DNA from 2 places in the Rhodomicrobium sp. genome. Region 2 is predicted to be linked to the other one. Evidence: predicted binding sites of a transcription regulator. Region 2 holds the regulator's gene; the other holds the start of a gene.
The links. Region 2 encodes LexA, which represses DNA repair genes until DNA is damaged. Its sites were predicted from a motif close to TGTTCNNNNTGTGTTCNG; they were not measured.
Positions count from the first base shown of each region.

Region 1: a site for LexA is predicted at 5,370-5,387, ahead of QM659_RS12940 (ImuA family protein). Genes of this name have one in related genera too.

Region 1 is NZ_JASGFR010000032.1:19,795-35,271, reverse strand. Features, by position in the region: gene QM659_RS12955 (mechanosensitive ion channel family protein) at 1-1,616, opposite strand, end outside; gene QM659_RS12950 (NAD-dependent succinate-semialdehyde dehydrogenase) at 1,802-3,235, opposite strand; gene ggt (gamma-glutamyltransferase) at 3,454-5,235, shown strand; gene QM659_RS12940 (ImuA family protein) at 5,457-6,317, shown strand; gene QM659_RS12935 (Y-family DNA polymerase) at 6,226-8,238, shown strand; gene QM659_RS12930 (error-prone DNA polymerase) at 8,235-11,768, shown strand; gene QM659_RS12925 (DUF1491 family protein) at 11,901-12,272, shown strand; gene hisG (ATP phosphoribosyltransferase) at 12,400-13,110, opposite strand; gene QM659_RS12915 (ATP phosphoribosyltransferase regulatory subunit) at 13,112-14,236, opposite strand; gene hisS (histidine--tRNA ligase) at 14,233-15,477, opposite strand, start outside.
Region 2 is NZ_JASGFR010000018.1:2,485-17,961, reverse strand. Features, by position in the region: gene QM659_RS08945 (PHA/PHB synthase family protein) at 1-1,841, opposite strand, end outside; gene lexA (transcriptional repressor LexA) at 2,070-2,786, opposite strand; gene QM659_RS08935 (DUF3320 domain-containing protein) at 3,126-9,119, shown strand; gene QM659_RS08930 (ABC-F family ATP-binding cassette domain-containing protein) at 9,247-10,869, shown strand; gene QM659_RS08925 (O-acetylhomoserine aminocarboxypropyltransferase/cysteine synthase family protein) at 11,034-12,338, opposite strand; gene QM659_RS08920 (carboxymuconolactone decarboxylase family protein) at 12,347-12,886, opposite strand; gene QM659_RS08915 (aspartate aminotransferase family protein) at 12,896-14,263, opposite strand; gene QM659_RS08910 (APC family permease) at 14,271-15,477, opposite strand, start outside.

The DNA of each region.
Region 1 (15,477 bases), on a different contig from region 2:
TGGTAATACCATTCAACGATGTCGGCCCACGGATAGCCCCATTGCAGCAGGATCAGCGGCACCGCGCCGATCAGCACAATGAACTTGAGGAAAAGGCTTATCGGCACCGAAAAGCGTTCGCAGCGCTTCTGGTCGACGCCGAGCGTCTTGATCCAGCCGCCGATGGCCGAGTTTTCGTCGCTGATGCCCTGAGCCACGCCATCGGCCCACAGAAGCAGGATATAGACGACGGCGAGGATCGAGCCCGTGACGATGAGTTGCTGCGCGAGGAAGCGCGACAGCGCCAGATAGCCCGAAAGCGCTGTTACGATGATCGCGACGGTAATGATCCAGACCGGCACCCGAAGCAGGTTCAGCCACGTCGTCGACGGCAGCCCCTCTGACGTCTTGTCCCTGAGCGGCGTCTTCAGGATCGCGGTCACGAGCAGCGCGACGAGAAGGTTCGCCGGAAGCGTGAAGGCAAGCGTCAGCGAGAACGGCGCCTGCACCAGACGCGTGGCGGTGTAGATGAAGGTGGTCGCGCCGTAAACGAGCGCGAGCGCGAGCATCAGCCCCGAAATCCGCACCGCCGCTCCTTCTGTGGCGCGGATGAGCCGCCATTGCGGGCGCCCCGGCGCGAAGACGGTCGCGATGAGGGCGTTCACCACCACGATCACGAGGATCGAGCGCGATGCCGAATAGAGCAGCCACTGAATCTTTTCAGGGATGGGCTGCACCGAGTTGACCGCATGATAAAGGAAAACCAGCGGCACGCAGGCGGGAAGAATACGCAACACGATAACGCCTGCCGCCGTCGATGCACGCCGCCAGAACGGCGGTTCGCCCTCTTCGGTCCAGGTCCTGAGCCGACGAATTCCGCGCCATGAAAGCAGGGAAAGTCCCGCGAAAAGCGCCGCCGCGGTGCCGAAAAGATAGAGAAGCTCGGATTGATCGTCCGAGTCGTCCCACCAGCTTCCGATTGTGCGTTCGACCCGCTCGGCGGCGATGTTCGCATAGGCGGGTACGTTCTCCCATGTCTGCGCCGACCAGACGCCCTGCACCGGCTGGAAGAGATTGCTGGTGAAGTTCTTTCGGCGGATGTCCTGGATGGAGTTGATCTCCTGATTGACGCGCGAATGCGTGTGGTCGAGCGTTGCGCGCGCCGAATTCAGGTGGCTCAGATGGAAAGTCAGGTCGGCGCGAAGCTGGGCTGCTTCGCCCGTCTCGGGCGGCTGGTCGGCAGCCGGCAGCGGGGGCAGGTTGCGCACCTGCTCGTCGATTGCCCGGATCGCGGGCTCCAGCTTCTTCCAGAACTCATCGGCTTCGACGCGGATCTTAAGAAGCTGATCGCGGAAGCCATCGAGTTCGGGATAGCGAAGCCCAGGCTTGCGAAGCTGGTTCTCGATGTCGTCGAGCGTTTTCAGCCATTTCGCGGTCGTTCCTGCGATGTCCGCTCCAAAGGCATCGTTTGCACGCTTGATGACCTCTGCCTTGTTCGCCTCGGGCGCGGGTGCCGGCGCCGCGGCGGCGGGTGCAGCCGGTTTCGGGGCGTCGGCCCCTTGCGCCATCGCGCCGCCATTCGTGAGAGCAAGCGCCGTCGCGAGAAAAACCGCAACGATCCAGTGCCGCAAAGCCATCGAGCAAACCCTTGGAAACCGTGAAATACAGGATTGCTGGTGTACTAGAGGGCAAGTTTGCGGGCAATAAGGCGGGGAGCGCCGTCAACCATTCCGTGCGGCTGCCGGACGTCATGCGAGGCGAGTTGAGCTTGGGCGACGGGTGCGCTTCCCGCGCAATGGAACGCTCTTCGGTCGCCTTGCCGCTATTCGCGCACGTGGACGCTCTTGATGTTCACGAATTCGCGGATGCCGAACACGCCGCATTCGCGGCCGTAGCCCGAGTGCTTCACGCCGCCGAACGGCATGCGCGGGTCGGATCGCACGTTCTCGTTCACGAACGCCATGCCCGCTTCGAGATCGTTCGCTGCAATTTCCTCCCCGCGCCGGATGTCGCGCGTCAGCACGCCCGAACCGAGCCCGAATTCGGAGTCGTTCGCGATGCGGATCGCGTGTTCGATGTCGCGCGCCTCGATGATCGCGGCGACAGGGCCGAACACTTCTTCGTCGTAAGCGGGCTGGCCCGGCCTCACGTCGGTAAGCACCGTCGGCGGATACCACGCACCCCGCCGGTCGGGCACCTCGCCGCCGCAAAGGAGCCGCGCGCCCTTCTCGATGCTCTCGCGCACCTGCCGGTGGATTTCGTCGCGCGCGCCTACGCTTACCAGCGGGCCGAGCTTCGTTGCCGGGTCGAGCGGATCGCCCATGCGGATCGCGCTCATCTTTTCCGCGAGCGCCGTCTCGAATGCTTCTCGCACCGGCGCGATCACGACGAAGCGCTTGCCCGCGATGCAGCTCTGGCCGCCGTTCACCATGCGGGCTTTCGCGGCGACGGTGGCGGCCTGCTGGATGTCCGCATCGTCGAGCACGAGGTAGGCGTCGCTGCCGCCAAGTTCGAGCACGGTCTTCTTGAGATTGCGGCCCACCGCCTCGGCCACGGCCTTGCCCGCCGCCACGCTGCCGGTAAGCGTCACTGCCGCGACATGCGGGCTGTCGATCAGCTCCGCCGTGTCGCGACCAGCGATCAGGATGGTGCGAAACACATTGTCGGGCGCGCCTGCCTCGCGAAACACGTCCTCGATGGCGAGCGCCGAGCCGGGCACGTTGCTCGCGTGCTTCAGGAGCACCGTGTTACCCGCCATCAGCGCGGGCACGGCGGCGCGGAACACTTGCCAGAAGGGAAAATTCCAAGGCATCACGGCCAACAGAGGCCCGAGCGGGTTGAAGGTGACATAGGCGCGTCCCCCTTCGAGTTCGACCGGCTCATTCGCGAGAAACCGCTCGGCATTCTCGACGAAATAATCGCAGTTGAAAGCGCATTTCTCGATCTCTGCGAGCCCCTCCGTGACGGGCTTGCCCATCTCCTCGGCCATCAGCCGGGCGAACGTGTCCTTCCGCTCGCGAAGGATGCGCCCCGCTGTGCCGACGACGATGCCGCGCTCCGTGAAGGACGTGCGCCGCCAGCCGGGAAACGCCTCGCGCACCTCGCGCGCAATCGCGAGCGCCTGTTCGCGCGAATGGCCTTCGTATGTTCGGCCCGGCTCGCCCGTCGCCGGATTTTCGGTCTTGAGCTTCGGGCCGACGCCGCCTTCGCCCTGCGCCGCCTTCGCCTCGTAACCATGTCCCGCGTGATGTGTCATGATGGGCCTCGTGAATTGAAAGCGCGCCCGCCCTTTGCCTCTGTGTTCAACCGCTTTCGGCTGGCGTCGTTCCCGCCTCCGGCTTGCCGGATGCGGGAGTATCGTTTCCAATTCCGGCCTCTCACACGAATGTCTATTTCCTGCTGCAAAGCAGTCGCGGTTAAATCTTATCTGTCGCCATTCCGTCAGCCTGCCCCCCAACCTTCAGGCCACAGCCCATGCTGCATTCGAAATCCGCACTTCGCTGCCTCTGTGTCTCGCTGGTCCTGCTTCTGGTCCTCGCTCACTTCGCGCCGCCCGCGCTCGCGCAGAAGGCGACCGATCCGGCGGCCGACGCGCTCATCGGCTTCGACGCGCGTTTCGTGCCCACCGTCGCCGAAAACGGCATGGTGTCCGCACAGGAGAAGGTCGCCGCGCAGGTCGGCGCGGACATCCTCAAGGCTGGCGGAAACGCAATCGACGCGGCCGTGGCTGTCGGCTTCGCCATGGCCGTCACGCATCCGCAGGCGGGTAATATCGGCGGCGGCGGCTTCATGCTGATCACGCTGGCGGACGGCCGGAAGATCGCGCTCGACTATCGCGAAACCGCCCCCGCGGCCGCCACGCGCGACATGTTCCTCGACAATCGCGGCGCTGTGGATCGCGACAAGGCGCGCTATAGCCGCGCATCGGCGGGTGTGCCCGGAACGGTGGCGGGGCTGCTCTACGCGCTCGAAAAATACGGCACGATGCCCCGCGAAAAGGTGATGGCGCCCGCGATCCGGCTCGCGGAAGAGGGCGTTGTCGTGCCCTACGGGCTTGCCTATGCCTTCTCGCGGGCGAAGGACCGGCTGAAGACCGATCCGTCTTCGGCGCGCTACTTCCTGAAGCCCGAAGGCGAGCCTTATCGCATGGGCGAGGTGCTGCGCCAGCCCGACCTCGCGAAAACGCTGCGTGCGATCAGCGAGCGCGGCGCGGCGGGCTTCTACGAGGGCGAAGTCGCCGAACTGATCGCCGCCGAGATGAAGAAGAACAACGGCCTCATCACCACGGACGACCTCAAGGCTTACAAGCCCGTCGAGCGCGAGCCGGTGCGTGGCATCTACAACGGCTACGAGATCGTCTCCATGCCGCCGCCGTCGTCGGGCGGCGTGCATGTCATCCAGATGCTGAACATCCTCGAAGGTTACGACCTGAAACCGCTCGGCAACGAGAGCGCGGACACCTATCACCGGCTCATCGAGGCGATGCGGCGCGCCTATGCGGACCGTGCGAAATATCTGGGCGACCCTGATTTTGTTACCGTGCCGGTGGCAGGGCTGACGAACAAGGCCTATGCGGCGGAGCTTCGCAAGGGCATCGACCTCGAACGCGCGTCGAAATCGGCGGACGTGTCGGCGGGCAAACCGCCCGCGCCCGAGGGCGAGCAGACGACGCATTTTTCGGTGATGGACAAGGCGGGCAACGCGGTGGCGAACACCTACACGCTGAACCTCGCCTTCGGCAGCGGCTATTCGGTGGACGGCGCGGGCTTCCTCCTCAACAACGAGATGGACGATTTCTCCGCGAAGCCCGGCGCGCCCAACGCCTTCGGCCTCACCGGCGACGATGCGAACGCGATCGAACCCAGGAAGCGCCCGCTGTCCTCGATGGCGCCCACCATCGTCATGAAGGACGGCGCGCCCTACCTCGTCACCGGCAGCCCCGGCGGCAGCACCATCATCACGGTGGTTCTGCAGGAAATTCTCAACGTGCTGACCTTCGACATGAACGTGGCCGAAGCCACCGCCGCGCCGCGCATCCATCATCAGTGGATGCCGGATAACGTCATCACCGAACGGGGTGTGTCCGAGGATACTTTGCGGCTTCTCGAATCGCGCGGGTTCATTCTGCCGAAGAACGCGGACGGCACGTTCCAGCACCGGGTGCTCGGTCGCGCCAATTCCATCATGAAGAAAGGCCCGCTGTTCCTCGGCGCGGCCGACCTGCGCGACGGCGACTCGGCGGCGATCGGATATTGAAGCGTATCCCGCTCTGATTGGATCAAAAGCGCGCCCTACTGTTATGGCGCGCGCCAGACGCGGCGATGGCCCGTTGCGCCCAGCTTTCATGCGAGAACAAACTGATTGACTGACGCGGGTTTATGGTCCAAAACAAGAACAAAGCAGGATCATAATGTGTCATGAGCGTCAGCCCCCCGTCAGATCGCCGTGCCGAAAAAGGCGCCCGGCCGCAAACCGCGATGCGAGAGAACCGAGCTTCGGACCGGCGTGCCGGGTCAGCGGTTTCCGGCGTTCTGGACGCGCTCAGGATGCAGGTCCGCGCCATCGAGTGCCACTATCTCGACGATGGCAGGGCGCCCCCCGTGCTGCCCTTCGCGGATCCACGGTTGAACGAGCCCCTGCCCGGCGGCGGCCTTTCGCTCGGCGCACTGCATGAGTTCACCGCGACCGCGCTCGAAGCCGAACTCGCGCCATCGGTGACAGCCTTCGCGGCAACCGTGCTGGCCGCTCACCTGCGCATGCGAGGCGGCGTCGCGCTATGGGCCGCGAGCCAAAGCGATTGTTACGTGCCCGGCCTTCGCCGCTTCGGCCTCGACCCGGCGCGCATCGTTTTCGTGGACTGCCGGAAGGACGCCGAAGTGCTGGCCGTCATGGAAGAGGCGCTTCATTCGCGGGCCGTCGCCGCCGTGCTCGGCGAGGCGGGCGCGCTTACGCTTAAAACCGGGCGCAGGCTCGACGCCGCCGCGCGGGCTTCAAACGCGCTCGCGCTCCTCGTCCGCCGCCATGTGGTGAAACCCAGGGGCGTGGCCGGCGAGCCAAGCGGGGCCGCCTCTACCCGCTGGCGCGTCGCCGCCGTTCCTTCGTCCGATGTCTTCGGCGGCCTCGGGCCCCCGCGTTGGCGTCTCGACCTCGACTATTGCCGCAATGGAAGAACCGCATCCTTTATCGTGGAGGCACTCGATGGCGCAGACGGGCACACTTTCGAAGCGGGCCACGGGAAAGCGGGCCATGTACGTGTGGTTGCCGAACTTTGCGATGACGCTCGCGCGGCTGAAGCGCCCGAGGCTCGCGAAGCGGCGCGAACCGCTCGCCCTTCTTGAGAAGCACGGCACCGTCCGCCGCATCGCCGCGCTGGATGGCCCCGCTATCGAGGCGGGGCTCTCCCTGCACCAGCCGCTGGCCGACGCGCTCGCGGTATGCCCGAAACTCGTCACCGCCGACGCCGACCCCGCCGCCGAGGCCGACGCACGCGCCGCACTCGCCCTGTGGGCACAGCGCTATACGCCCGCGACCGCGCCCGCGCCGTCCGGCCTCTGGCTCGACATCACCGGCTGCGCGCATCTCTTCGCTCAACCCGCGTTCGGAGCCGGGCGCCTGAACGAAAAGCCGGATCGCCACTGCGGCGCTGCGACCGATGAGGACAAACTCGCCGACGATCTGCTCGGCCGCCTCGAAGCGCGGGGCATTCCGGCCCGCGCCGCCATCGCGCCCACCTTCGGCGCGGCCTTTGCGCTCGCCCATCACGCCGAACGCTATGTGATCGCGGATGACTTCGCGGCCGCCGCCGGGGATGCGCCGTCGCTCCTGTCGGGGCCGTGGACCCTGTTCGAGAGCGAGGGGGATCGGCGCGTTGAAGCCGGTCTCGCCGCCCTGCTCGCGCCGCTGCCCGTCGAGCGGCTGCGTATCGCCGCCGAAACCGCAAGCGTGCTGCGCAAGCTCGGCCTTTACACGGTCGGCGACGTGCTGCCCATGCCGCGCGCCGGTCTCGCGCGGCGCTTTCCCGACCTTCTGCCGCAACTCGACAAGGCGCTCGGCCGCGCCGAAGAAGCCATCGATTTCCTGCGCGAGCCGTCGCCCTGGCTCGAACGCCTGCGCTTCGCCGAGCCCCTGGCCGCGCCGGAGGACATCGAGCGCGTCACGCGCGCGCTGCTCGACATGCTGTGCCGCCGCCTCGAACGGGAGCGGCACGGCGGCCTCACCTTCGAGGTCAGCTTTTTCCGCGCCGATGGCGGCGTGGAAGGGCAGGCCGTGACGACAGCGCTTCCCTGCCGCGATCCGGCTCGCGTGATGCGCCTCTTCCGCGAGAAGCTGCCGCTCATCGATCCCGGCTTCGGCATCGATTCCGCCATGATCTTCGCCTCGAAGGTGGAGCCGCTCGAAGCGCGCCAGTCCAACATCTTGCGCAAGGTGCGGGGCGAAGCGAGCCTCGAAGACCTCGCGGCGCTCATCGACGGGATCGAGAACCGTTTCGGCGAGGGGCGCGTCTACCGCTTCGCGCTGCGCGAAAGCCATATTCCCGAGCGCGCCGTGGCAAGGCAACCCGCGCTCGCCGACGCGGGAACGGCATTCGCGGTCGCTGAAACCCCGCGTCTGGCGGCTGAGGAGAAGGAGGCTGCGCCCTTCGCGCTTTGCGACGCGCGCGGTGCCACACCCGAGTTGCGCATGCCCGAGTTGCGTATGCCCGAGCCGCATTCGAGAGACGCCGGATCGCCAGGCTGTCCGCGCGCTTCCTCGCGGCAAACAGGCGAAGCAACTGCGGCGCCCCGATTGCTCGCTTCCGCTGGGTTCAAGCCGTCGTCCCACGCCGCGCTCAAAGGCGAAACGCCGTCGCGTCAGCCTGACGAGACATCCCTTCCACGCGGCAAAGCGGAACGAGGTCGCGGATCAAAGGGCAGGCGCTCCCCGAAACAGCCGGCCATGGAGCCCTCGCCTTGGGACTTGTTGCCCGAGCGCCCCGTCCGCCTCTTTACACGGCCCCATCCCATCGATGTGACCGCCGTGCTCCCCGACGCGCCGCCGATGCTGTTCCGCTGGCGCAAGGTCGTCCACCGCATCGTGCGCGCGGACGGGCCGGAGCGCATCGCGTCCGAATGGTGGCGCGCGCTTCGCGACGAAGACCGCGAGGTACGCGATTATTATCGCGTGGAAAGCGCGCACGGGATGCGCTTCTGGGTCTATCGCGAAGGTGAATATGGCGGCGAGCGCCCGCCACGCTGGTATCTGCACGGAGTGTTCGCATGATCGCGGGAGCGCCGCCGCGCTATGCCGAGCTTCAGGCCGCGACGAACTTTTCGTTTCTAGAAGGCGCATCGCATCCGCACGAACTCGTGGCGCGCGCGGCGGAACTCGGCCTGTCCGCCATCGCCATCACGGACAGAAACTCGCTTGCTGGCATTGTGCGCGCGCATCTCGCCGCCCGTGACCATGGTATGAAGCTGGTCATCGGCTGTCGCCTTTCCTTCGTCGACGGAGCGCCGGATCTTCTGTGCTATCCGACCGGCCGCGCGGCGTACGGGCGGCTGTGCCGGCTTCTGACGCTCGGCAAGTCGGACCGCGTCATCAGGAGCGAAGCCCTCTCCTTCGCGCAAAGCCGCTCGAAGCCAGCCCAATCGAAGCCCCGCCCCGTTTCCGAACCGCAAACGCGAGAGCCTTGCTCCAACGTCTTGCCGTGGCCGAAAAGGCCGTCGGAAGCGTCGCCGTCCTTTCCGCTCGCCGACGCTGAGAATGGCGTGCCGTTCGATACCGCGATGGACGCGGCATCGCGTCAGGCAGCGCCACACGCCGACGCAGGTCTCGCCCAGAGCCTCGGCGACCGCGGACGGGAGGACACGATCCCGAAGGGCGAATGCCGTCTCGCGCTGGAAGACTTCCTGTCCTTCGCGGAAGGGCAGATCGTCGCCGTGCTGCCGCCGGACGACATCTTCCGAAGCCCGCGCCGCATGGCCGACTTCCGCCGCCACCTGCAAACGCTCGCCGCGCGGTTGCCGGATCGGGTCTACCTCGCCGCGAGCCATCGCTTCCGTGGCGACGATGGCCCCCGCATCGCCCGTCTCGCCGCGCTCGCCGCCGCCGTTTGCGTTCCCCTCGTCGCAACCGGCGACGTGCTCTGCCACGTCCCTGCGCGCCGCCGCCTTCAGGACGTCCTCACCTGCATCCGCCACGCCTGCACCATCGACGAAGCGGGCTTCCGGCTCGCGGCGAACGCCGAGCGGCATCTGAAAGCGCCCGCGGAAAGGGCGCGACTGTTCGCGGGATATCCGGAGGCCGTGGCAAACACCGTGAAGCTCGCGGCGCGCTGCACTTTCAGCCTCGCCGAACTGACATACGAATATCCCGAGGAGATCGCGCCCGACGGCGAAGCTCCCCAGGCCCGGCTGGAGCGCCTCACGTGGGAGGGGCTCGGACGGCGCTATCCGGACGGCGTGCCCGACGATGTGGCGGAGCAGGTGAGGCACGAATTCGACCTGATCGCACGCTTCGGCTACGCGCCGTTCTTCCTCACGGTCGAGGACATCGTCCGCTTCGCGCGGGAAAAGAACATCCTGCATCAGGGGCGCGGCTCGGCGGCAAACTCGGCCGTGTGCTATGCGCTCGGCATCACGGGCGTGGACCCGGCGCGCTCCAACCTCCTGTTCGAGCGCTTCATCTCCGACGCGCGCCACGAGCCGCCCGACATCGACGTCGATTTCGAGCATGAGCGGCGCGAGGAGGTGATTCAATACATATACAGCCGCTTCGGCCGCCACCGCGCCGGGCTGTGCGCCACCGTCATCTGCTATCGCACGCGGGGCGCGGTGCGCGAGGTGGGCAAGGCGCTCGGGCTTTCGCCGGATGTGACGGCGGCGCTCGCGGGCTCCGTCTGGGGCTGGAGCGATGGCGGCGTCGATCCGGGCGACCTCGCCGCGCTCGGCCTCGACGCGAAGGACCCGCGCCTGATGCTCTGCCTTGAACTGACGCGCGAACTGATCGGCTTCCCTCGCCACCTGTCGCAGCACCCCGGCGGCTTTCTCATCGCGCGCGGGCGGCTTGACGAACTCGTGCCAATCGAGAACGCGGCGATGGACGACCGCACCATCGTCTCATGGGACAAGGACGACATCGAGGCGCTCGGCATGCTGAAGGTCGACGTGCTCGCGCTCGGCATGCTGACCTGCCTCGCAAAAGGCTTCGACCTCATCCGTGCGCATTATGGCCGCGACTTCACGCCTGCCACCGTGCCACCGGAAGACCCGGCCGTTTACGCGATGCTGTCGCGCGCCGATTCCATTGGCGTGTTTCAGGTGGAAAGCCGCGCCCAGCAGACGATGCTGCCGCGTCTCAAGCCGCAGAACTTCTACGACCTCGTCATCGAAGTGGCCATCGTGCGGCCCGGTCCTATCCAAGGCGACATGGTGCATCCCTATCTGCGCCGTCGGCAGGGCCTCGAAAAGGCGAGTTTTCCGAGCCCGGAACTGAGAGGCATTCTCGAAAAGACGCTCGGCGTGCCGCTGTTTCAGGAACAGTGCATGCGCATCGCCATCGTCGCGGCGGGCTTCTCGGCGGGCCGCGCGGACGAGCTGCGCCGCGCCATGGCCACGTTCAAGAAGGTCGGCACCATCGGGACGTTCAAGGACGAGTTCATCGGAGGCATGCTTGCGAGGAACTATCCGCGCGACTTCGCCGAGCGCTGCTTCAGCCAGATCCAGGGTTTCGGCACCTACGGCTTCCCGGAAAGCCACGCGGCGTCTTTCGCGCTCCTTGTCTATTGCTCGGCGTGGATGAAGTGCCATTACCCCGATGTGTTCGCCGCCGCGATCCTCAACAGCCAGCCGATGGGCTTTTACGCGCCCGCGCAACTTGTCCGCGACGCGCGCGAGCATGGCGTCGAGGTTCGCCCCGCCGACGTGAACGCGAGCGAATGGGATCATACGCTGGAGGCTGCGGACGGCGGGCGGCATGCGCTGCGCCTCGGCTTCCGTCTCGTCGCGGGCATGCGCGAGGACGACGCCGGGAATATCGTGAAGGCACGCATGGCGGGCGGCCCGTTTTCAAGCACCGAAGATGTGATGCGCCGCGCAAAACTCGGCACCGCCGCGATGCTCACGCTCGCGCGCGCCGACGCGTTCGGCTCGGTGGCGCGGGCGCGGCGCGAAACGTTGTGGGACGTCGTGGGGTTCGAGGCGGATGAATTGCCGCTTTTCGCGCGGGCAACGGAGCCTTCCGCACCATTGCCCTTACCGGACGCGGTCGCGCTGCCGCCGCTGGATGCGGGCGAGGCCGTTGCGGAGGATTATTCGGTGTTCGGCCTGTCGCTGCGGAATCATCCGATGGCCTTCATGCGCGCCGAGCTTCAGGCGCAAGGCATGGTGCGCGCCGTCGATCTCAAGACGCTGCCGAACGGTCGCTTCGTGACGATCGCGGGGCTCGTGCTGTTTCGCCAGCGCCCCGGCACCGCAAAGGGAACGATCTTCATGACGATCGAGGATGAGACAGGCGCGGCCAACCTCATCATATGGCCGAAGCTTTCCGAGACTTATCGCCGGGCTGTGTTCGGTGCGAAAGTGATCCTCTGCGAAGGCGTTCTGCAAAGGGAAAGCGGCGTCATCCATGTCGTAAGCCGCCGCCTGACGGATTTCACGCGCGTCCTCGGGCGTCTTCAACCCGATGCCGCCGCATTCGCCGTTCGCTATGGGCGCGGCGACGAAGGGACGCACGGAACCTCACTGCCACGCCGACGTTCCAAAGTTAACCCGGATTGGACCCGCACCTTAAAAAGCCGCGATTTTCGCTAATGCTGACTTACATCCTTTCCTGTAGCCCTGGATAAGCCATTGCCGCAGGAGAGGCACGGTCGCAAAATGACCAAGGCAACGGCCCCACGCTGGCGGAGCGTTTCGCCTTTGCCTCAGTAAAAGAGGGGAAACATGCGCGTTAAATCTCACATTTGGGTGAGCGCCTACCTGCGTCGCCTGGACACCGCTTTCATTCCTGCCGCGCTCGTGCGTCACGGCGATGCGGATGCCGGAGCGATCTACATCAAGGTCGCCGCTCTCGATGGCACGGCCCAGGTTTTCGCTCCGCTCTCGTCGCAGTTCGCCGAAATGGCGCCGGCCGGGACGCTTTTCATGGAAGATGGACGCGCATGGCAGCCGGTCTACACGCCTCATGCGGCGGAGGCGGAAGCGGATGCCTATCTTGAACGGCAGGCGAGCCGCGATCCCGACATCTGGATTCTCGAAGTGGAAACGCCGCAAGGAAGGCACATGCTGGGGGCAACGGCTGCAACGGTTGCGTGACCCTGGCGCGCGCGCAGCAGCAACCTGCCGTCGATCAGGCGCGACGTGCAGGTTTATGTCGATCAGCTTGTCTGCCGCAAATCGAGCCCGATTTGACCCGGACTGACCGAGGATCGCAATCGAAGCGTCAGGCTACGCCGCGCGCCATGCGGAGCCGCTCCGCGATGTCGGTGCAAAGCGCAGCCAGTCGGGGCTCGGCGAGCGCCGCGCGCGCCGCGACGAGATTGGCCTCGGATCGAAGGATCAGCCCGTCGGCAAGGATGCGCAGCCCGTTCGCGCGAAGCGTCGCGCCCGTGCTCGTGATGTCCACGATGCCTTCCGCCATGCCGGCGGCGGGTGCGCCTTCCGTCGCGCCGAGGCTCTCCACCGTGCGATAGTGGCCCACGCCTTTTTCCGTAAAGAAGCGGCGCGTCAGCATGGGATATTTCGTGGCGATGCGAAGCCGCCTGCCGTGCTCGGCGGTAAACAGCGCGCCCGCTTCTTCGAGGTCTGCCATCGTTTCCACGTCACGCCAGCAATCGGGCACGGCGACGACGACATTGGCGTGGCCGAAGCCGAACTTCACGAGGAGGCCCACGCGCTCGTCGGCATCGGGGATCTGCTCGCGCACAAGATCTTCGCCGGTGACGCCGAGATGCACCCGCCCGCTTTGCAGGTGCCGTGCGATCTCGCCCGCAGAAAGAAATTCCACGGCGACATCCGGCACGCCCGTCATCGCGCCTTTGTAGCCGCGCGCGTCGCCCGTCTTCTCGATGGCGACACCGCCCCTGCGAAACAGGTCGAGCGTATCTTCCATCAGCCGCCCCTTGGACGGCACGCCGACGATGAGCTTGTCCATGCTATCTCCCCGAGGCCGCGACGAGCAGCCGCTCGGTATGGATTGCAGCGCCTACGGCGGGCACGTCGCGCGCGCCGCCGGAGAGTGCGCGGATGAGGCCGTCATAACGACCGCCGCCCGCGATCTGCCGTTCCACGCCTGCCGCATCGATCCGGAACACCATGCCGGTGTAATACTCGAAATGCCGCCCGAAATCGGCCTCGAAGATCACCGGGGCGCAGCCCGCGAGCTTCTTGATGCCGCCGAGCAGCGCCCGCGCGTCGTCCATCACCGGGCCGAGGTCGAGCGACGCCTCAGCGGCGAGAGACGCGATGCGGTCGAGCGCTGTGTCCACGTCGCCGCGCGTCGCGAGATAGTCGCGCGCGAGCCGCACGGTTTCGGCTGAAAGCGGCAATTCCTGCGCATCTGCCGCCTTGTGCTGCAGGCGCTTCACGATTTCGGCCGGGCGGCGCAGACCGATAAACGGCACGCCTTCCGTATCGAGATGGGCGAGGAAGCCGTCTTCGGTGAGCGCCGTTTCCGGCAAGGCGGGCGCGCGGTCGGCCTGCGAGCGTGAAAGGATATCCAGTTCCTGCGCGAAGGCCTGCCGCCGGAAGGCGCGGGCGAGGCGGTCGCGCCAGCGCTGCGGCATGTCGAGCGCGTTCAGCAGCGCGCGGACGAGGCTGATATGGCCGACGCGGATCGTGAAATCGAGCACGCCGCAGGAGCGCACCGCGTCGAGCGTAAGCGCCATGACTTCGAGGTCGGCCTCAATGCCGCGTGCGCCGTAATATTCGATCCCCGCCTGGCGGAATTCGCGCGTGCGCAGCCGCTCGGGCTTCGTTTGAATGCGGAACGCGGGGCCGTTATAGCTGAATTTCGAAACGCCATCGCCCGCGCCGCGCTCCAGAAACACGCGCGCCACGGGGAGCGTGAGGTCGGGACGGAGGCAAAGTTCCTCGCCGCTAGGGTCGCTGAAGATATAGGTTCGCGCGCGAAGTTTCTCGCCGATGCGGTCGAGAAAAAGGCTGGCCGGTTGGATGAAGGCTGGAGCCACGCGCTCATAGCCCTTCGCCGCGAACAGCGTCATGATGGTCGCGGCCTGCGCTTCGAGCGCCCCGAATTCCTTTGCGCCTTCCGCCGTCACGCCTTGGCCTGCTCTTCGATGAGGTTCTTCACAGCGGCGACGAGATCGCCCTCGCTCACGGAAAACTGCGCGGGGCGCGCCTCTTTCCACTCGGCATGATCGGCAATTTCGCCGGAAAGCCGCGAGCCTTCCAGCAGATCCTTGATCGTGACTTCGCCCTTGGCGCGTTCGTCCTCGCCCTGAATGATGACGCACGGGCTGCCGCGTTTGTCGGCGTATTTCATCTGCGCCTTCATGCCCGCCTCGCCGACATACATCTCGGCTCGGATGCCCGCATCGCGAAGCTGGCGCGCCATGCGTTGGTAGTCGCCGACGCGCGCTTTGTCCATGACGAGCACGACCACCGGACCCGCCGCCCTCGCCGCGCCGATCTTGCCGAGATGCGAGAGCGCCGCGTAAAGCCGCGACACGCCGATGGAAAAGCCGGTGGCGGGCACGGGCTGCGAGCGGAAGCGCGAGACGAGGCCGTCATAACGACCGCCGCCGCCGACCGAGCCGAAGCGCACGGTCTGGCCGTTTTCGTCCGTGGCGGGGAAGGTGAGTTCCGCCTCGAAGACGGGGCCGGTGTAATATTCGAGGCCGCGCACGACTGTGGGATCGAAGCGGATGCGGTCGTCGCCGAAGCCTGAGCCGCGCACGAGTTCCATGATGGCTGCGACGGCCGCGTCGGCGGGCGCGTCGCCACTGAGGAGCGCGAGCACGGCGTTCGCCTGCGCCGATGTGAGGTCCGCGCCGGGCGTGAAGTCTCCGCTTTCATCCTTGCGGCCCTTTCCAAGCAGATCGGACACCCCCGGGATGCCGAGGCGATCGAACTTGTCGACGGCGCGCAGCACAACGAGACGCTTTTTCTGGTCGTCGATGCCTGCGGCATCGAGAACGGTGTCGAGAAGCGTGCGGCTCGACACTTTAATTATATAGGAACCTCCGAGACCGAGCGCGTCGAGCGTATCGGAGGCGAGCATGCACATCTCGGCGTCGGCGGCCGGGTTCGCGGTGCCGACCGTGTCCGCGTCGAACTGCATGAATTGACGGAAGCGGCCGGGGCCGGGCTTCTCGTTGCGGTAAACGTAGCCCGTCTGATAGCGGCGGAACGGCTTCGGCGTGGCATCGAAGTTCTGCGCGACATAACGCGCGAGCGGCGCGGTGAGATCGTAGCGCATGGACACCCACTGCTCGTCCTCGTCCTGAAACGAGAACACGCCCTCGTTCGGGCGGTCGGTGTCGGGAAGGAATTTGCCGAG
Region 2 (15,477 bases):
CGGACGTAGGAGCCGGGTGCGTCCTCGATGGGCGCGTAACCATTGCCGCCGGGTTCGCGCGGCGGAACCTTGTCGCCGGAAAGCGAGCCGAGCCACTTCGCGTAGTCCGGCCACCAGGAACCCGGATATTCCGTTGCCCGCGCCACGAAGGCATCGACAGTGGGGATCGTCTTCGGATCGCCGTCCTCAAGGATCCAGTGCTGATATTTGGCCCGGCTTACGGGATTGACGACGCCCGCGATATGCCCGGATCCGGCCAGCACGAAGCGCACCGGTCCGCCGAACAGCTTCGAGCCGACGAGCACCGACTGCGCGGGCGCGATGTGATCCTCGCGCGTGGCGAGTTCGTAGATCGGGATCGTCACGCGGGAGAGGTCGAGCGGCACGCCGCCGAGCGACAGAAGCCCGCGCGCGAGCTTGTTGTCGCGATAGAATTCGCGCAGGTAGAAGCTGTGGTTCGCTGGCGGCATGCGCGTCGAATCCGCGTTCCAGTACAGGAGGTCGAACGGGAACGGCTGCTTGCCGAGCAGGTAATTGTTGACGATGTACGGCCAGATCAGATCGCGCGGGCGCAGCATGTTGAACACGGCCGACATGCGCGCGCCATCGAGGAAACCGCGTTCCGCCATCACCTCGTCGAGCGCCTTCAACTGCTCGTCGTCGATGAAGACGAGAAGATCGCCGGCGTTGGTGAAATCGGTCTGCGCGGCGAGGAACGTGGCCGACGCAATACGGTCGTCGCCCGTCCCGGCCATGTAGGCGAGCGTGCTCGCGAGCAGCGTACCGCCGACGCAATAGCCGACGGCATTGGTGCGCGGCTCGCCCGTGATGCGAAGCACGGCGTCGGTCGCGTCGAGCACCCCCTCACGCATGTAGTCCTCGAACGATTTCGAGGCGAGGTTGGCGTCCGGATTCACCCAGGAGACCACAAAAACCGTGAAGCCCTGATCGACGACCCATTTGATGAACGACTTCGGCGGTGTCAGGTCGAGGATGTAATATTTGTTGATCCATGGCGGCACGATCATCAGCGGCACGCGATACACGCTCTCCGTCGACGGCGTGTACTGGATGAGCTGCATGATGTCGTTCTGATAGACCACCTTTCCGGGGGTGACGGCGAGATTCTTGCCGACCTCGAAAGCCGACATGTCGGTCTGGCGTATGCGAAGCAGTTCGCCCGACTGGTTCAGATCTTCCACAAGGTGCTGCATTCCCTCCGCAAGGTTCTGACCGCCGGTCGAGACGGTGGTGCGGATCACCTCGGGATTGGTGAACGGGAAATTGGACGGCGAAAGCGCGGTCACGATCTGGTTCAGATAGAACTCGGCGCGCTTCCTTGCGTGTCTGTCGACCGTCTCGGCGTTCTCGACGAGATCGCCCGCCCATTTGCCGGTCAGAAGATAGGCCTGCTTCAGGAAATCGAAGAATGCGTTCTCCGACCACTCCTTGTCCTTGAAGCGCGGATCGCTGGCGGCCGGCTCGATCAGCGGCTGGACCTCCTCGCCGAGAAAACGCTGATAGGTCCGGCCCCAAAGGTCGATGAGATCCTGATTGAGCTTCGCCTGAGCGGCTGCCAGCTTTTGCGGGTCGCTCATCCAGTATTGCGCGATCGGCGCGAAAATCTTGCCGATGTCCGCCATTCCGCCCGCGACCGTGAAAGCGCCCGAGCGCTTGTCCCGGTCCTCGTAGATTTTCGCGACGGCCTGCCCGCTAGCCTCAAAGGCGCGAAGAAGGTTCGTCGCGAATTGCTCCGGAGACTGAAGGCCCGGCAAAGGTCTGGACGGCGCCGGAGCGCTCGCGGCTTCTCGCTTGTCGCCTTTTTGACGCTTGTCTGACATCCGTGCGTAGCTCTCCCAAACCGCAAAGTTATTCTTGCGTCCTTTTGCGCTCGTTGAATCGAGCATGGACTAATAATATAACATTCTGGCGTCGTTTGGTGAGGGGCCGAAAGCTTTTCTTCGCCCGCCGCGCTTGTCCTCCGACTAAGTGTTTACTATAGCGCTTCGATGGCGGCTGTCCCGCCCTCGCGATAGCCGCATATCAGCCATGACTCGTCAGGTTCGATCTTAATATCGCCGCAGGAGCGCGACGAGCTTGCCCTGGATCTTCACACGGTCAGGACCGAAAATACGCGTCTCGTAGGCCGGGTTTGCGGGTTCGAGAGCGATCGATTGCCCGCGCTTGCGAAGCCGTTTCAGGGTCGCCTCCTCGTCGTCGATGAGCGCGACCACGATATCCCCGCTTTCGGCGGCCGCGGTCTTTTTCAGCACGACCGTATCGCCTTCCTGAATTCCGGCTTCGACCATGGAGTCGCCGCGCACTTCGAGCGCGAAGTGATCGCCCGTGGAGAGATATTCCGGCGGCATGACGAGGACGTGGCTGTGGTCCTCGATGGCCGAGCGCGGCACGCCCGCCGCGATACGCCCCATCACGGGAACCGATATGCCGCCGTCTTCCCGGTCGCGGATGAAAGGAGACTGCGGTGCGTCCTCGAAAGATGACCGGCGTCCTTCGATGACGGTCGGCATGAAGCCCCGCCGGCGGTCGGCCTCGAAACCCGCGCGCGCGCGCTCCGGCATCTTCATGACTTCCAGGGCGCGGGCGCGATGGGGAAGCCTGCGGATGAAGCCGCGCTCTTCCAGCGCCATGATCAGGCGATGGATGCCGGACTTGGACTTGAGATGCAGCGCCTCCTTCATTTCATCGAACGACGGCGGCACGCCGGTCGCTTCGATACGCTCATTGATATAGAGGAGGAGTTGCTTTTGCTTCGGTGTCAGCATGGGCGGCCCGGTTGTGGCGAAGGACTGTACAAACCAAGAACACCATTAAGCGTTCTCATTAAGTTCCGCAAGGAAAAAGGGCACTTTTGGATCAGCCCTGCACAGGAGGAATCTCTAGCGACAGGAGATTTCCCAATGGCTAATTTATTCCCGGTCCTGCCAGCGTTCGACTTGTCGGACCGTTTTCCCCTTCCGGCCTGCCCGATTTCAGGCCGCATTTCTGCGTTGTTCAAACGCACTCTCCCCCACAGTCATCATATTGTGACGCACAAGAGAATCCAGCTTGCGAAGTCAGTAAGCAGAGAGTATCCGTGACAAGCGCAATTAGGTATATTTTTTATGACGATTACCAACGATCCGATCAACGATTCTGATCTTCAGGCGCCTTCGGTGAAGCTTCGGGCGAACGTGGCGCCGCGCATTAATCTGGCATTTCAGGTCAATTCAATTCCGGCCATCGGCGAAATCGAGATCGCCAACGGAACAGAGCGCGACTTCTCGGATGTCCTGATTTCCATTTCGTCGGAACCTCCTTTTCTCAAGCCGACGGTCTTCCGGCTGGATCGTCTCAACGCGGGGGGCGTCCGCTCGATCAGCCCGGTCGAGGCCGATCTCGACCCTGCCTTTCTCAATCGGCTGACCGAAGCCGCGGACGGCGAAATCCACATTTCGGCGAGAGCGGGCGAGGAATCGCTGGCGACCGCGACGATCCCGTGCCGGGCGCTCGCGCCGAACGAATGGACCGGACTTTCCACGCCGCCGGAACTCGTGGCCGCTTTCGTCCGCCCGAACGACCCGGCCGTCGAGGTGATTTTGCGCAATGCCGCCGAGAAACTCCGTCTGCATGGCAGGAACTCGGCGCTTGACGGCTATTCCGGCAACAGGAAGGGACGTTCGTGGGAGGTCGCCGAGGCGATCTGGGCTGCCCTCGTCGACGCGAAGATCGTCTACGCGTTCCCGCCCGCGAGTTTCGAGCAGGACGGGCAGAAGATCCGCCTGCCCGGCGCGATCCTTGAGCGCAAGCTCGGGACATGTCTCGATCTCACGCTGCTTTACGCGGCCTGCCTGGAACAGGCCGGGCTCAATCCGCTCGTCGGCTTTTCGACGGGCCACGCCTATTGCGGTCTCTGGCTCACACAGGAGGCTTTCTCCTCCTGTGTCGTCGACGAAGCCGAGACCGTTCGCAAACGCCTGCAACTGCAGGAAATGATCCTGATCGAGACAACCCTTCTCACGAACCATCCACCGCTGAAATTCCGGGCCGCGGTCGACAAGGCCGCGAGCTACGCGAACGAGGACGAACCGCGCCGCTTCGAACTGGTCGTCGATATCGCGCAGGCACGCCAACGCCGAATCCGCCCGCTCGGCGTCGAGCATGACGGTGCGCAGGATGCTCTGCCCGTGACAGCGGAGGCCGGCGGATCGGTTGGGCTCGACGAACCGCCAACCTTCGTGGAGGAAGCCGTCAGGCCCGCCGAGCCGGATCAGCCGCTCGACCGGGTGGAACAATGGAAGCGGAAGCTGCTCGACCTCTCGCTTCGCAACAGGCTCCTGAATTTCAAGAGCGGAAAAAGCGCCGTCGATCTCTCCTGCCCTGACGCGGGCGAGCTGGAAGACCGGCTCGCGAGCGGCAAGGAGATAAAAATCCTCGCCAGAGCCGACGTCATGAGCGGCGACGATCCGCGCGATGCCGAAGTCTACCAGTTGAGGGCGGGCGAAGACGCAGCGAGACAGCACGCGCTCGAAGCGCTCGGGCGGGGCGAAGTGCTCACCGCGCTTTCCGACGACGACCTTCAGGACCGGCTGACCGAAATCCATCACACTGCGCGAGGCTCGCTCGAAGAAAGCGGCGCGAACAGCCTGCATCTTGCCATGGGCTTTCTGTCGTGGTCGCCTGCGGGGAAGGACCAGCGTTGCCGCGCGCCGCTGCTTCTCGTGCCGGTCCGGCTGGAGCGCCGCACCATTCGCTCGGGCTTCCGGCTCGTGCGCCATGACGACGACGCCCGCATCAATCCGACGTTACTGCAAATGCTTCGGCAGGATTTCGGCCTCGAAATGCCGGAGTTCGAGCGCGATCTGCCGCAGGATGCGTCGGGCCTCGACGTGGCGCAGATCTGGCGCATCGCGCGGCTGCACATCAAGGACATGAAGGGGTTCGAGTTGACCGAGGAGGTCACGCTTTCGAACTTCTCTTTCGCCAAATATCTGATGTGGAAGGATCTTGTCGACCGCGCGGAGCTTCTGAAGCGGAACCCCGTGGTTCGCCATCTCATCGATACGCCGAAAGACACCTATGGCGATCCCCGCGACATGCCGGAGGAACGCGCGCTCGACCGCGAGATCCACCCGAAAGACCTGTTCATGCCGCTTCTGGCGGACTCGTCGCAGACAGCCGCGGTCGTCGCCGCGTCGCGCGAGAAGGACTTCGTGCTTTTCGGTCCGCCCGGCACGGGCAAGAGCCAGACGATTGCGAACATGATCGCGCAGCTTCTTGGCGACGGGCGGTCCGTGCTGTTCGTTTCGCAGAAGACGACGGCGCTTGAGGTCGTTCGCAAGCGACTGAACGACATCGGCCTCGGCTCCTTCTGCCTCGAAGTGCATTCGGCCAAGGCGCAAAAAACCGCTGTCCTCGCTCAGCTCAAGACAGCGTGGGAATCGCGCTCCGCCGATGCCGCGCGCGAATGGGATTCGGCGACGGAGGATCTGAAAGCGCTTCGCGACCGGCTCAACGAGGTCGTCGTCGCGCTGCATCGCCGCCATGGCAACGGCCTGTCGGTGCACCGTGCTCTGGGCCGCGTCATAGCGCAACGGGACTTCGCACCGAAGGTCAAGCTTCCGTTCTCCTCCCCCGATCAGCACGACGAAGCGGAGATGCGCGCCTTGCGCGATCTCTGCCGCAGCCTGCGAACCGCCGTGCAGGCGCTTGGCACGACGCCCGCAGCGCACCCGCTGAAGGAGATCGGCCATGCAGACTGGTCGCCGGTGTGGCGTGGCGAACTGGAAACGGCGTGCGCCGCGTTCCGCAAAGCCGTGGTCGATCTGTCAAACGCGGGCGCGGTGCTCGCGAAGCATTTCGGGACGCATGAAACGGGAGACCCGCATCGCCTCTATGCGATGATCGTCTTTGCCGCGCTCGCCTTCAAACCGGAGGCCCGCGACGCCGCCACGCTCGCCGGCAAGGATATCCGCGCGCTCAAACCGGCCTTCGAGGCATGGCGCAGGGACCGCGCCGCCTTCGATGCCGCGCAAGCGCGGCTCGCCAATCGTTACCGCGACGCCGTGTTCAGCCTCGACTTCGGCCGTCTGATGCAGGACTGGCGCGATGCAATCGCGGCCTCCTTCCTGACGCGGAACGGCCGCAAGAAGCGCGTCTGGGATGCGCTCGCACCGTTCACCGACGGCGCGCCCCCCGAGGATCTCGGCACCGAGATCGTCGGGCTGATGGAGGTGAAGGAGGGGCGCGCCAAGGCGATGCGTCATGACGCGACGTTCGGAGCGCTTGGCCCCATCTGGCAGGGGCTCGAAACCGATCCGGCGCGCGTCGAAGCAGCCTTCGCGTGGCTCGGCCAAATCTCCGAAGCCGCCGCATCGCTTGCCACCCCGGAGCGTGACAAGGCGGGGTGGCTCGCCCTTCTCGCCGCGCTCATCCTCGATCGGCCGGACTTCATGCGCGAGGGCGGCCGCTTCGCGACGGACGCGGGAAAGACGCTGACCGCATACAAGACGTTTCAGGCGGCGCGCAAGGAGCTTGTCCGCCTCGCGCATCTCTCCGACGACTATTTCGGTCTGCCGCGCTCCGGCCATTGGCTGCGAGACGCCGCGAGCCTTGCCGAAATCTGGGCAGCGAACGCGCCGAAAAGCCAGCGCTGGTGCGACTGGCTTCGCCATGCCGCCGCCGCGCGCGCTCGCGGCCTTGCGCCGCTGACAGACGCCTTGACAGCGGGCGACATCGAAGCGTCCGATATCGAAACGGCCTTCGAGGTCGCCTATGCACGCTGGTGGGTCGAACAGACCGTGCATCGCGACGCGCTGCTTCGCGGCTTCGTCTCGGACCAGCATGAGGACGCGATCGCGCGCTTCATCGAACTCGACCATAAGGTTTCGCAGCTTGCACGCCATGTGGTCGCCGCGCGCCTGTCGGGAGTGGTGCCCGCCCGCAACGCCTTCGGACAAGACCCCGAATTCGGCGTCCTTTCGCGGGAGATCGAAAAGCGGGCGCGGCACATGCCGCTTCGCAGCCTGTTCTCGAAGCTGCCGAACGCGCTGACGGCGCTGACGCCTTGCGTGATGATGAGCCCGCTTTCCGTCGCGCAATTCCTGCCCGCCGACTCGCAGCCCTTCGATGTCGTGATCTTCGACGAGGCGTCGCAGATCCCGGTGTGGGACGCCATCGGTGCCATCGCGCGCGGCAGGCAGGTGGTCGTCGCGGGCGACCCGAAGCAGCTTCCGCCGACTTCTTTCTTCGACCGCGCAGGCAATGCCACGGAGGATGCGAGCGAGGTCGAAGACCTCGAAAGCATTCTCGACGAGTGTCTTGCCGCGAACATTCCGAGCAAGCGGCTGGCCTGGCATTATCGCAGCCGCCACGAAAGCCTGATCGCGTTCTCGAACCAGAACTATTACGACGGCGCTCTCGTCACCTTCCCGTCTCCCGTGACCGAGGATCGCGCCGTCCGTTTCGAGCATGTGCCGGACGGGATCTACGAACGCGGCTCGGGGCGCGTCAACAGAGAGGAAGCGCGCGTAGTCGTGGCGGATGTCGTGCGGCGTCTTTCCGATCCGGCCTTTGCCGCCAGCGGCAGTTCGCTCGGCATCGTGACGTTCAACGGCGAGCAGCAACGGCTGATCGAAAACCTGCTCGACAAGGAGCGCCGCGAGAAGCCGGAACTCGAACGGTTCTTCGGCCACGAGTGGCACGAACCCGTGTTCGTGAAGAACCTCGAAAACGTGCAGGGCGACGAGCGCGACGTCATCCTGTTTTCCATCGCCTACGGCCCCGATCAGGCGGGCAAGGTTTCGGTGCAGATCAGCACGCTCAACAAGGAAGGCGGCACGCGTCGGCTCAACGTGGCGATCACGCGCGCGCGCTCCGAACTCGTGGTGTTCGCGACACTCCGGCCGGACCAGATCGACCTGTCGCGCACGAAGGCGACAGGCATCCGCGATTTCAAGCACTTCCTCGAATACGCGGAACGCGGACCGCGCGCGCTTGCCGCTGCCTCGGAGCCTCTTGGCGAGACGGAATCGCCGTTCGAGGACGCAGTGAAGAAGGCGCTCGAAGCGAAGGGCTGGCAGGTGCATCCGCAGATCGGCGTCTCGGGCTTCCGCATCGACCTCGGCGTCGTGCATCCCGATGCGCCGGGCCGCTATCTCGCGGGCGTGGAGTGCGACGGCGCGACCTACCATCGCTCGGCGACCGCGCGCGACCGCGACCGGCTCCGCGAGGGCGTGCTTCGCAATCTGGGCTGGCGGATCGTGCGCGTCTGGTCGACCGACTGGTGGGTCGACCCCGACAGCGCGTTCACCCATCTGCACGCACGACTTTCCGAGCACCTCGAAATGGACCGGCTGGCCGAGCGGGCCAAGTCGCAGGACGCACCCGACCCCGTCGAGCCGGCCCCTGCCCCCGTCGAGGCGGTGCTCGCGCTCATCTCCGAAACGTCGGACGAAGACGCCCCTTCCCTGCCCGCGCACGCCGCCTCAGCCGATGAACCCGATTTGGTCGAAGCAAAGGAAGACGCGCCACCGCAATCCGCGCTTTTTGCGGCGCGCGCAGAGGGCGAGCAATTGGCGTTCCCCATTGCCGACGGGGGCGGATATCGCGCCGCCGACCTTGCCGCAGCCGGTTTCGCGCCTGATCGCGACGGCTTCTACGAAACGTGGTATCGGCCGACACTTCGGAAAATGGTCGCTCACGTCATAGAGGCCGAAGGCCCCGTCTTCGACGATGTCCTCGTTCGCCGCATCGCGCGCGCCCACGGCTTCGACCGAGCCGCCGGTCGCATCCGCGAAACAGTGCTCGATGTGGTCGAGCGGCGCTTTCCCCGCTCAACGGAAGAGGGGCGCAAGATCTATTGGCCCGAAAATGCCGACAAGACGCAGCTGCCGCGTTTCCGCGCCGGCAGCACCGAACTGCGCGATCACACGGACATTCCGCTGGCAGAACTTGCAGCCCTCGCGGACCGGTTTCTGGCGGACGGCGCGAAGCCCGAGGAAGCGGCCTTCATGATGGCAAGACACCTTGGAATCGGGCGTCTGCGCGAGGCCGCGCGCGAGCGTTTTCTGGCTGCGGCCCAACACGCCGCGCGCTTCCAGGGCGAACTTTCGGATTGAGGCAAGCGCGGCCGTCCATGGAAGCGGCGCGGCTTATTTCACGCTGGCGCCGCGCCTCCCGCGTGGCATAAGGGGAGCAAATCGCGCAATAGCGCATCCGAAAACTCTCGCAGCATCCCCGGTGGTCATGATCCGTCTCGAAAACATCAGCAAGCAGCATGGCAATCATCTGCTTTTCATCGAGGCGTCCGCCTCTCTCCTGAAAGGCGAGAAGGCTGGCCTTGTCGGCCCCAACGGTGCGGGCAAGTCATCGCTATTTCGCATGATCACCGGGCAGGACGAGCCCGACGAAGGTCAGGTGGCGATCGATCGCGGCACCACCATCGGCTATTTCAATCAGGATGTCGGCGAAATGTCGGGCCATAGCGCCGTGACCGAGGTCATGAACGGAGCAGGCCCCGTCAGCGCGGTTGCGGAGGAACTGAAGGAGCTTGAGGCCGCCATGGCCGACCCCGACCGCGCCGACGAGATGGACGCGATCATCGAGCGTTACGGCGAAGTCCTGCACACTTTCGAGGAACTCGACGGCTACGCTCTCGAAGCGCGCGCGCGCGAAGTGCTCGCCGGGCTCTCCTTCACCCAGGAGATGATGGACGGCGATGTCGGCAAGCTCTCCGGCGGGTGGAAAATGCGCGTCGCTCTCGCGCGTATCCTCCTGATGCGGCCCGACGCGATGCTTCTCGACGAGCCGAGCAACCATCTCGACCTCGAAAGCCTGATCTGGCTCGAACAGTTCCTCAAGAACTACGACGGCGCGCTCTTGATGACTTCGCACGACCGCGAATTCATGAACCGCATCGTCAACAAGATCGTCGAGATCGACGGCGGTTCGCTTACCAGCTACTCCGGCGATTACGAATTCTACGCGCAGCAGCGCGAACTGGCCGAGAAGCAGCAGCAGGCGCAATTCGAACGCCAGCAGGCGATGCTCGCCAAGGAAATCAAGTTCATCGAGCGGTTCAAGGCGCGCGCCAGCCACGCCTCGCAGGTTCAGAGCCGCGTCAAGAAGCTCGAAAAGATCGACCGGGTGGAGCCGCCCAGGCGACAGCAGAGCGTGCAGTTCGATTTCCCCCCCGCGCCGCGCTCCGGCAACGATGTCGTGGCGCTCAAGGACATCCACAAGCGCTACGGCAGCAAGGTCATCTACGAAGGGTTCGATTTCGCGATCCGGCGCAAGGAACGCTGGTGCGTGATGGGCGTCAACGGCGCCGGCAAGTCGACGCTGCTCAAGCTCGTCGCAGGCGCGAGCGAGCCCGATAAGGGCACCGTCACCATCGGGGCGAGCGTGAAGATGGGTTATTTCGCTCAGCATGCGATGGAAACGCTCGATGGCGACGCGACGATCTTCCAGTCGCTCGAACATGCCTTCCCGCAGGCGGGACAAGGTACGCTGCGCACGCTCGCGGGCTGTTTCGGCTTTTCCGGCGACGACGTCGAAAAGAGATGCCGCGTGTTGTCGGGCGGCGAGAAGGCGCGGCTCGCAATGGCGATCATGCTGTTCGATCCGCCGAATTTCCTGGTGCTCGACGAACCGACAAACCATCTCGACATGGCGACGAAGGAAATGCTCATCAAGGCGCTCGCGCAATACGAGGGCACGATGCTTTTCGTCTCGCACGACCGGCATTTTCTCGCCGGCCTGTCCAACCGCGTGCTCGAACTGACGCCGGAAGGCGTGCACAGCTATGGTGGCGGCTACACCGAATATGTCGCGCGCACGGGCCACGAGGCGCCGGGCTTGCGCAGCTGACGCTGCCTTGCCCGCGCCCCGGCAGCGCCGCCGGACGCCTCCGGTTTCACGTTTGCTCGACACAATTGCGAACTGTTTCAAGGCGATGCCGACCCGTTCCGGCGGGCATCGCCTTCTCGCAAGAAAGCGCGACGGGGCACAAACCGGCCGAAGCGCCGCCAGTGTTACCCCCGCGATGCCGCGAAAGCCTGTTCCAGATCCCAGATGAGGTCGTCCACGTCCTCAGTGCCGACGGACAGGCGAATCTGGTTCGGCTTCACGCCAGCGAGCAGTTGCTCTTCCTCGGTCAACTGCCCGTGCGTGACTGTTCCCGGGTGAACGATCAGCGATTTCGAGTCGCCCACATTGGCGAGGAACGAGAAGATCTTTACCGCCTCGATCAGTTTCTTCGCGCGCTCAAAGCCGCCCTTCACGCCGAATGTCAGAATGGATCCCGGCCCTTTCGGCAGGTATTTCCGCGCAAGCTCGTGGTGCGGGCTGCTCCTGAGGCCCGGATAATTCACCCACTCCACTTCCTCGTTGGCCTCAAGCCATTCCGCGATGGCCTGCGCGTTGCCGATCTGGCGCTCCAGCCGGAAGGACAGCGTTTCGAGCCCTTGCAGGAACAGGAACGCGTTGAACGGGCTGAGGCTCGCACCGAGGTCGCGCAGATAATGCAACCGCGCCTTGATGATGTAGGCGATGTTGCCGACGCCCGGATAATTGCCCCATTTGTCCCAATGGACGAAGCCGCTATAGGCCGGGTCCGGCGTCGTGAAGTCGGGAAACTTGCCGTTCGCCCAGTTGAAATTGCCGCCGTCCACGATGAGGCCGCCGATGCTGGTGCCGTGGCCGCCGATGAATTTCGTCGCCGAATGCACCGAAATATTCGCGCCGTAATCGAACGGGCGGAACAGATACGGCGTCGCGAAGGTATTGTCGACGATGAGCGGGATGCCATGCCGCTCGGCGATACGCGCCACGGCCTCGAAGTCGATGATGTTGATGTCGGGATTGCCGATGGTCTCGACGAAGAGCGCGCGCGTCCGCTCATTGATGGCGCGCTCGAAATTGTCGGTATCGGCGGGATCGACGAGGATCGTCTTGACGCCATGCTTCGGCAGCGTGTTCTGAAACAGGTTGAACGAACCGCCGTAAAGCGTCTTCGCGGCGACGATCTCGTGGCCCGCATGGGTGATGTTGAGGATGGAATAGGCCGTCGCAGCCGAGCCGGAGGCCACCGAAAGCGCGCCCGTGCCTCCCTCCAGCGCCGCGATACGGTTTTCGAGCACTTCGTTGGTCGGATTGGTGATGCGCGTATAGTCGAAGCCGAATTCCTCAACCGAACTGATGGCTTTCGCCGCCGCGAAGTCCTTGAAAACAAAGGACGTCGTCTGATAGATAGGCACCGCCCGCGCGCCGGTTGCCGGATCGGGCGTCTGGCCCGCGTGAAGCTGTTGCGTGGCAAAGCCGAATTGGCGCTCGCTCATACGTCCTCTCAGGAGAAATAGGTTTCGGGGTCGATGCGGTAGGGATCGAGGCTCGCGTCAGCGTCGATGCGAAGCGCGCTGTTGAAGACGTTGTTCACGATCATCAGCGCGCCGAACACGGTGAGGTCCACGATTTCGGCATTTGAAAAATGCGCCGCCACGCGGGCATAAAGCGCGTCGCCGATGCGGTTCGGATCTTTCGCAAGCTGCCAGCCGAAATCCCAGATCGCCTGATCGCGGGGCGCGAGGTTCAGGTTCTCCGGGTCTTCGCCCCAGCCGATGATCGCGCGGCGCATGAAGGTGGTGCAAAGCTCGCAGGCATTCGCGCGCGAGATGGCAAAGCAGAACAGCACCGCCTCGCGCTCGCCGAGGAAAGGTTTCACGCGGTCGAACAGCTTGTACCATTCGAGCACGGCGTCGAGCGCAACGGGCGAATGCAGGAGCACCGCCTTCATGTTGGTGAGGGCGTGGGTCTTGACGAGAACGTCGTGACGCCGCTGGATCTCGGGCGGCGCGGTTTCGAGGTCGACGGGTGGGATGCGGGACATGGCCTTTTCCTATGGCTTTTTGGGTCGACAGACCTTCTCCACCGCATCGACGACGATGTCGGCGATCCGGGACAGATCTGTTTCGGTGATGGTGAGAGGAGGCGCGAGGCAGATCGTGTCGTTCACGATGCGTGTGTAAAGGCCGCGAGCCAAGAGTTCGGCGCGCAGCCGCGATGCGAGATTGAATTCGGGTGCGAAGCGCGCCCGCGTGCGCCGGTCCGCGACCAGTTCCACGCCCGCGAGAAGGCCGAGGCCGCGCACTTCGCCAACATGCGGATGCCAGCCGAGAGCCTCGCGCAGACGGCCGAGCAGAGCCCCCCCTTGCCCGGCCGCCCGCTCGACGAGGCGCTCCTCGTCGATGATGCGCAAGGTCTCAAGCGCGACCGCGCAGGCCACAGGATGCGCGGAAGCCGTGAAGCCGTGCCACCACCGCTGGTCCGGTTCGGCGGTGTCGAGCGCATCCTTGATGCGCGCGCTGACGCCGATGCCGCCGAGCGGCACATATCCGCTGGTTATGCCCTTGGCGAATTGCACGATGTCGGGAGCGAGGCCCCAGTGTTCGAGGGCGAACCATCTGCCCGTGCGGCCGAAGCCGGTGATCACCTCATCGGCAATGAACAGCACGTCGTGGCGGGAACAGATTTCGCGGATGCGCTCGAAATAGCCGTCCGGCGGCACGATGACGCCGCCCCCGCCGCCCTGTACCGGCTCCGCGATGAAGGCTGCAACCGTTTCCGGCCCTTCGCGAAGGATCGCGGCTTCGAGCAGATCCGCTGCCGCGTCGCCATCGCCGTCGAAGCGGTAGGGATAGGGCGAAGGGATATGGACAAAGCCCCGTTCTCGTGGGCCGAAACCCGCCGTGAATTCCTCCACGCCGGTGGCGCTCGCCGCGCCAATCGTCGAGCCGTGGTAGGACCACTCGCGCGCGATGATCTTCGTTTTCGCGGGCTTGCCCTCCTTCCGCCAGAACCAGCGTACGGTGCGGATGGCGGTGTCCGTCGCCTCGCTGCCGCTCGTCGTGAAGAAGAACGCCTCGATGCCGGCAGGCGCGATCTTCCTGAGCTGCTCGGCGAGCCGGATGGCCGGTTCGTGCGTGGCACCTGAATAGGCCGTCGCAAAGGCGAGCGTGGAAAGCTGGCGCGAAGCCGCCTCCACCAGTTCCCAGCGCCCGTGGCCAAGATGGACGTTCCACATGCCGGAGAGGCCGTCGAGATAGGCCCGCCCCTCGGTGTCGTAAAGTGTCGACCCTTCTCCTCTGCTCCAGATAATGGGGCTTTGCTGTTCGGACGGATGATGCTGGGGATGCAGAAGGTGGAGGCGGTCAGCCCCCACCCACGCGGCCGCTGTCGCGGGCCTTTTTCTTGCGCTCTCGGACATGCAGCGGCTATTCGGCGGCCGCCGCCGGAGCCGCAGCGTCGGCTAGATCCTTCTGAATGACCTCCAGCACGGCGGGCGAGCGCCACCTGAGAACGATGAACTGAAGTGCACCGATCAGCAGGAGCCCGAGGAAGACATAGGGCAGGATGTTGAGCGGATATTCCGGCACCGGATAAAGCACGCCGAGGACCGGCAATGTCAGGAGCAGGATCGACAGCACCGAAACCAACACATGATGGAAGCGGAGTTCACCGCGCGACCACAGGAACACCGGCGCGGCGATGGCGACGAGAATGTAAGTGGTGAGGAATCCCAGCGTCGCGATCGTGCCGAGATACGCAAACACGTCGAGCAGCCCGATACCCGCAGCGATCAGCGGCAGGGCAAGCAGCGCGGCGATGGCCGCCGAGATCGCCACGGCCACATGCGGGGTCGCGTGCGTTTCATGGGCGTCTCCCGCGCGGTTGAAGATTATGCCGTGACGCGAGAGCGAGTAGATGATGCGCGCGCCCGCGTTGATGCTGCCGAGCGCCGACGCAAAGAAGCTTGCCGCCACGCCCGCCGCGATCAGGAGGCCGAGCGGTTCGAGCCCGACGGTCGTTGCAAGAACGGACAGCGGCGCGTCGACCTTGTCGAGCCCGGTTGCGGCGCCCTGGAACGAGGCCACGAGCACGTAGCCCGTGAAGACGAAGAAGAGCCCGACGGAGAGGACCGTAACGATCACCGCGCGCGGAATGACGCGCAGCGGGTTCTTTGCCTCATGGCCGAGCACGGTTGCGCCCTCGAAGCCCACGAAGCTGAAAAAGGCGAGCACAAGGCCGAGCCGCACCTGGTCCGCCGTCACGCCATCGAGGCGAAGCTGAGCGGTATCGACGGGATTCGGCGCGCGGACGAGCCAGAGGATCGAGATCGCGAGGATGGCTACGACCGTGATGGCTTCGAGCGTGAGCGTCAGACGCGTGGACAGCTTGATGCTTCGCCATGCCACGTAGAAAGCAATCGCGACCAGGACGGCGGCGATTGCAACCGATGCGATGCGATCTGCGAAGGGGCCAAAAACGGAGTGAAGCACCACAAGGGCGTAATTCACACCGCCCGCAACGACCGCGCCCGCCGTGAAGAGATAGGCGATGACGAGAGCCCAACCGGTGATACTGCCCCAGAAGGCGCCGAGGCCCTGCCCCGCAAAGGTGTAGAGCGCGCCGGGCGATGCC